2 regions of the Flavobacterium calami genome follow, and region 2 is predicted to be linked to the other one. Evidence: riboswitches for the same ligand, from Rfam matches in the RefSeq annotation. Region 2 holds a riboswitch; the other holds the start of a gene.
What was found. Region 2 has a riboswitch for cobalamin ahead of AAEO57_RS13870 (TonB-dependent receptor plug domain-containing protein). Riboswitches for the same ligand answer to the same signal wherever they lie in the genome.

Region 1 (3,420 bases), on a different contig from region 2:
GGTATAACTGCCGATGCCTTGAAAGTGGAAGTTACTGCATATATTGAAGCGGTAAATTTTGAAAAATCACAGGAAGTGCAGGAAGATCTATTGTTGCGAATGATGGATATAATAGAAAAAAGTGGTACTTCGCTGGCTTATCCGTCTCAGACTATTTATATGGCTCGTGATATTTCTTCTTCTGATGAAAAATCTGCAGAAGTTTCAGAAATCGTTAAGAAATGGAAAAATGAGAATCAATTGCAATTGCCTAATTTTGATCCCAAACGAATTGAGGAATTAAAGAATAGTATTCAATATCCTGATGAAGGGAGTTTTAGACCTTCTGAAGAATAAAGTCAGGAACTTGTAGATTTTTTCATTTTCTCATGTAAACTTTAATGGGTAGCATAAAGGCAGTTCAGAGAGCTTTCGGGATTGCATTGCATGATTATTTGATTGTTTAAAACTTCGCAGAGCGAGATTTTTAAAATAAATTAAGTTGGTAAAAAATAAAGGGAATATTTTTAAGTTACTAGTTTTAGCAGTTGTATGGTTGCAGTTGGTTTTTTGGGTTAACTATCTTTCAGGAAATGAATTTTTTTATAAAAGGGCACTTGAAAACAGGAAAGAAGAATCTTATTCAGGTATTGTGATTGAAAAATATATTGATTCATCTCAACATTGTACGCCAATGCTAAAATTTACACACAATGTAAGTGTTCCTTTAGAAAATAGTTTTTGGGATGAAGTAGAAGTTGGGGATTCAATAGTTAAAATTAAAGGTCAAATCTATGTTAATTTATATAAAGATAATCAGCTAAAACAAGTATTTAATTATAACATATATTTTCAAAATTTAAAGGAACGAAAATCAAGAAAATAAATTATTTTAATACATTAATAATAGACGGTACCTCTCGCTCACGCAAACATGAACACGCAGATGTGAAAGCACAATCCTCAAACACTAATATTATGCAAATTTTTAATCTCCGCCATAACAAAAGTGCTTTGTGTGCTGCCAATACTTTCAACAGAGCCTAATTTGTTAAAAACAAAATCCTGATAGTGTTTCATGTCCTTAGCGAATACCTTTAAGATAAAATCATAATCTCCCGAAATATTGTAGCATTCTACAACTTCATCAATTTTCATGATATCTTCTACAAAACGGTGGCCAATGGTACGGTCGTGTTGTTTGAGTTTGATATTGCAAAAAACAATAAACCCATGACTGAATTTTTCGTGGTCCAGTAACGCAATATACTTTTTGATATATCCGCTTGTTTCCAGTCTTTTTACACGCTGTAATACGGGTGTAGGTGATAGGTTTACCTGTGTCGCCAGCTCTTTTATGGTGTAACTGGAATTATTTCCGAGGATTTTTAAAAGGAGTAAATCGGTTTTATCAAGTTCTTCCATGGTATAAAAGTCTTTTTAAGTGTCAAAAATACATTTAAAAAAGTTAATAATACTGATTATAGGTTATTTAATAGCTAAATAATCCTATTTTAGGTTTATTAATAGATTATTGATGAATGTAAACTAATTTTGCAAAGAATATAAAACTATTGCAATAGTAGAAATTCTTTAACTATTTATCGATTGGATTAGGTTTTACTTAGCTGTGAATCAAAAGGGAATCGTGTGAAAATCACGAACTGTCGCGCAACTGTAAGTAACCCGAAGGTTTTTATCCAGGTGTTCCACTGCCAAAGCGGGAAGGACGATAAAAACTGTTACAAGTCAGGATACCTGCCTAATCTGTATTGACGATGCTTTCGCGATATGAAGCTTAGGTCAGATCAATGTCTGTAATGCAGATTCTAAAAACCGGTTAGGTTTGGTGTATCCGTATCTAAAGATATTTGTATTTCCCACCTTCTTCTTTTTGCTTAAACATGCCTAAATAGGAAATTGTTTAACCTAATACAGGAATAATTTTATGAAATTTTTAGTTACCGGAGGCACAGGATTTATTGGAGCACGTGTAGTAGTCAACCTGTGGGAACGCAAAATTCCCGTAGTAGTAGCCGATTTGAATCTGAATATAGAATGGACAAAACAAATAGCTCTTTTAAAACATCAAAAAGATTCAGCCAGACTTGCTGAAATGCAGGAGCAAATAGAGCAGACCACATTTATTAATCTTGATGTTTCCAATAAAGAACAGGTTAATAATGTGTTTCTTAAATTTTCAGATATCACACACGTAATTCATTTGGCGTATCTGATGAGTGCCGAAGTAGAAGCCGATCATCATCGCGGCGCTTCTGTAAACATGCTCGGAATGATTAATATGTTCGATATGGTGGTTGACCACAAGCTTTCCCGTCTGGTTTTTGCCAGTAGCGAAACCATATACGGAGCAAATCATAGTGCTTATGGCGACGAAAATTATGCGGTAAAAGAAAGTGATTACTGTTCGCTTGACGATCATTTTTATACCTATGGGGTAATGAAAATGCTCAACGAATTTACAGCTCAAAAATATATTAAAAACAAAGGAGCAAGCATTGCAGCCATGCGTCCGCCAATTGTATACGGTGACGGACGTATGAGAGGATCTGTTCTTTGGGCTTGCGAGTTTGCTACAAATCCTGCACTTGGAAAAAAAGCTAAACTGCCATTCTCAAAAGATTCTCGTGACTGTTGGATTTATGTAGATGATGTAGCCGAGCAGTTTGTTCGTCTGGCGCTGAAAGAAAAACTCAGTCATTTTGCCTATAACAACGGAGGACATTCTGTAACCGCGCAAGAACTGATGCAGACTGTTGAGCGTATCATTCCTAATGCAGAATACGAATTTGACGAAAGTGTATCCCGTACGGCTCTCATAGATCGTTGCGACAGTACACGTCTGGAACAGGAGATCGGTTTTGTCCCTCGTTCGCTGGAAGAAGGAGTGAGGTCTCAGATTGAAGAAGCCCGAAACAGGCAGCTACAGGTTAATTATTAAAAAAATTATATTTTCTAAATACTATATTATATGTCAGGATTTCGCAATACAGTAGTGGGTAGTTATCCCCGTCCGGAAAAATTGGAGGATACCATGAAACGTCCGGTAATGAATCAGCAGGAGGTAGACGATTACATCAACTGGGCTGCAAAAGACCAGGCCAGTCTTGGATTGGATACCATAACCGATGGAGAAGGCTACCGTGAAAATATGTACTATTTCTATCAAAAGCGAATTGACGGTATCACATTTGAGGATATGCCGAAGGTTACATTCGGTACAGCGGGTTTTGGAATTGAGTGTCCAAGGGTAATTGGCGAACTCAAAAATCCGCGTTTTGGTACAGCCCGTAACTGGAAAATAGCTCGTGATGCAGCCCCGGCAGATGTAGATGTGAAACTGACCGTAACAGGACCTCATGTATTATATCGCTTTAGTGTAAACGAACGTAAAGACCTTTATCCAGACGCGCAGGCCTT
Region 2 (3,420 bases):
ATCCTGTTTTACCAATAAAGAGGCAGAACTGATTTCGCGGGTATTGGTTCCAAAACCGCTGCCTGTTCCTGTAGTTTTGTTGTAATCTAAAATCCCGTTTATCTGGGTTGATTTAAAAAGAGTATAACCCAAACCAGCTTTTGTAATTAAGCTTTCTGTTTTTCCGTATGTATAATTATTGGTAGAGTTATCAGCATAGTACTGATAGTTTTCAAAAATGTATGCTGTTTTGAAATTCGCATTGAGTTTACCGAAATTACCATCGTATTCTAATAAGTTCCTGTTAAAACCATTGATATATTTACTTGGAGTTTCGGTTTCTGTGATTAAAGAAGTATTTCTGTCTGTGTTTGAGGTTTGGCTGTACAGTTTAAGAGTGTTTTTTGCATTTAGTTTATAGCCTAAATTGGCACTCATTGTGAAAATATTGTATTCACCATTACGGTTCCAGCGTTGTTCGCCTTTCCAGGTGTATTTGTTCACATATTTATAATCGTTTGTAGAACTGTTGTTGGAAAAACCAATCTGCGCACTCCATTTTTTGTTGGAAATATTAGTTTTGTAATTAACTCCAATTGTATTAAAGCTTCCGTAATCAAGTTTTAAATTATTCTCAAAACGATTATAAAAGTCCAAATCGTTGTTTAAATGTACCGTTCCGCCAATTGCACCGCTGCCATAAATAACGCTGCCTCCTCCGGCTTTTGCACTTACCGAATTATAATCTGAACCTGAAATTGTATTAAAATCAGTGCTGCCGTTCATTTGTGAATTGATGTTGATTCCGTTCCAGATTACGGCTGTCTGGGATGAGGTTGTTCCTCTGAAAGACACCGTAGAAAGCATTCCTCGTCCATATTCTTTAAAGTAAAGTGTGGAATTGAAGTTTAGCAAATCGGTTAGCAATGCTTTGTTTTTATTGATGATTGAATCACCGAGTTTTAGAACCGACTGGGAGCTGGAGTATTTGTTGAGGTTAATGTCTGATACAATAACTTCTTTAAGTTTCATAACAGAGTCATTCTGCGCCGAAATAATCTGGCACAAAAGCAGAAAGCAAAAAGCAAAACGTATTTTTAAAGTCATAATTTCTACACTCTTTTTCCCGAGAGTTCGATATTTGTTAATAAGGCAGGTCTCCTGGCTTGCGTCTTGCTGTTTACCTTCCCATCATACATTATGACAGTGGTTTGTAGATAACAACAAGCATTCTTTAAAAAGAACTAAGCTTACAGTTGCGGGTACAGCTCAAGATTTTCGATTTTAAATAATTTAAAATCAGTGACTTGATTCCCTTTTAATGTGTTTTTGTAATAAAAACACAACCTTAATTGGGTGCAAAGATAAAGTTAAATAAGTGTAAAATTCAAATTTGTATTTACTTTCTAATAAAAAAAGTTTTTAAAAATCTATTTTGATAACTTCTCCAAAGTCAACTTTGTTCTGAAAAGCATCTTTTAATGGAAGCCCGGAGTGATGGCATAAAAAGCTTCTTATAACACCGGCATGAGTAACAATAACCAAGGGGGAGTTTGTTTTTTTTGTCTTTTTTTCGGCTAAGAAATCACCGACTCTTTCGTGTAATTCAATGAAAGATTCCCCATTTGAAGCCTTGATTTTTACAAAATCTTCCATCCACGGATTGAGCTGCTCAGGCGGAATGTCATTCCATGGTTTTAATTCCCAGTCGCCAAAATTCATTTCTTTTAAACGATGATCTTCCTGAAAAGAAATCGTGCTGATGTTCTCCTGAATGTATTTTGCCAGAATCACACAACGTTTTAAAGGGCTCGAAAAAATCAAAGCTTCCGAGGGTAATTGAGAAAGAATATTTTCAAAAATACTATCAAAAGGTACTGCAATATCGACATCCGATTGTCCGTAACAAATTCCCTTTTCGCAAATTGTTTCGGTATGACGAATTAGATAAATTTCCATATCAAAAGAATGCTTAAATAATAAACCACTTCGCAAACCTGTTGTGTTGCACCGAGACAATCGCCGGTATAACCGCCAATCCATTTCTGAAAATAACGAGCCAGAAAATAACGGGTTGCGAAAACCGGAATTAGGACTAAAAGGATTTGATATTGAAAGCAGGAAAGTATCAACAAAGGAAGCAGCCCGAAGAAAAAGGAACCGAGAATTTCTTTCCAGCTGTAATTTTTTGCAATGGGTTTGCTTTTACTCGAAGCATCATCGCGAGAATATTCATGAGTAAAAATGATAGAAATAGCTCCGAGACGACTTACGGAGTGAGCAGAAATAAACAGCAGAAGAATTAAATAATTGTGACTAAACAACAGCAAAATAGATTCTGAAAGCAATTTGAATTTTAATAAAAATAACAGCACCAAACCAATCGCACCATATGCACCAATCGCACTATCTTTCATAATCATCAGTATTTTTTCTTTGGTCCAGCCTCCTCCAAAACCGTCACACACATCAGCAAAACCATCTTCGTGAAAAGCGCCTGTTGTTAATATTGAAGCTATGATTCCTAAAATTACAGCCGTTTCGGTTGAGATAAAAAGAGAAGAAATATAGAAAGCAAGAAATGAAATGCTTCCTACAATCCATCCAATTAAAGGGAAATAACGTGTGGCTTTGTTTAAGTATTCTGGATCGTGGTTAATGTTTTTCGGACAGGGAATCCGTGTGTAAAACATTAGACATGTAAAAAATATATGTAGTTCTTTTTTCATTTATTGAATATTTTTAAAATTGAAATTTGCAATTGATATTGACATTGCAATTTCGTCATTTCCTGCTAACTCCTGCACTCTCAAAACTGGCCATTTCGTTTAAAAAAGCTTCAGCAGATTTTAAAATTGGAAAAGCAATTGCACAGCCTGTTCCTTCGCCAAGGCGCAAATCTAAATTTAAAATTGGTTTTGCCTGCAGATAATTCAATAATTTTTGATGCGCTTTTTCAGCTGAGCAGTGGCAGAAAACAGCATTGTGAATAATAGCAGGATTTATTTTTGAAGCAATCAAAAAGGCAACGCTGCAAATAAAGCCATCAACCAAAACAATCATATTGTTATCGAAAGCCGTTAACATTCCGCTTGACATTTGTATGATTTCAAAACCTCCAAAGTAGGCGATTTGCTGCATTAATTCAGTAGAACCGGAATAATTATCGATGGCGTTTTTAAGTAAGTTTTGTTTCTGAAGTAGTTTTTCATCAACAACCCCAGTTCCCTTTCCAACACATTCTTCAATCGGAAAACCGGTTAAAACACTCATTAGAACTGAAGCTGTAGAAGTATTTCCAATTCCCATTTCGCCAAAACCAATACAGTTAGAACCATTTTGAGCAATAGTTTCTACAATTGCTTTTCCTTTTTCAAAACACAACTGCAATTCGGTTTCGCTCATTGCAGGGGCATGCAAAAAAGATTGGGTTCCTTTGGC

Region 1: it holds a riboswitch for cobalamin, as region 2 does, so the genes downstream of both, AAEO57_RS15645 (NAD-dependent epimerase/dehydratase family protein) here and AAEO57_RS13870 (TonB-dependent receptor plug domain-containing protein) in region 2, are expected to answer to the same signal.

Annotation. Positions count from the first base shown of each region.
Region 1 covers NZ_JBBYHS010000016.1:114,941-118,360, reverse strand. Annotated here, with positions in the region: gene AAEO57_RS15660 (mechanosensitive ion channel family protein) at 1-336, shown strand, start outside; gene AAEO57_RS15655 (hypothetical protein) at 482-865, shown strand; gene AAEO57_RS15650 (Lrp/AsnC family transcriptional regulator) at 943-1,404, opposite strand; cobalamin riboswitch at 1,578-1,759, shown strand; gene AAEO57_RS15645 (NAD-dependent epimerase/dehydratase family protein) at 1,928-2,941, shown strand; gene AAEO57_RS15640 (cobalamin-independent methionine synthase II family protein) at 2,972-3,420, shown strand, end outside.
Region 2 covers NZ_JBBYHS010000014.1:35,866-39,285, reverse strand. Annotated here, with positions in the region: gene AAEO57_RS13870 (TonB-dependent receptor plug domain-containing protein) at 1-1,086, opposite strand, end outside; cobalamin riboswitch at 1,114-1,345, opposite strand; gene cobC (alpha-ribazole phosphatase) at 1,402-1,938, opposite strand; gene AAEO57_RS13860 (adenosylcobinamide-GDP ribazoletransferase) at 1,923-2,708, opposite strand; gene cobT (nicotinate-nucleotide--dimethylbenzimidazole phosphoribosyltransferase) at 2,764-3,420, opposite strand, start outside.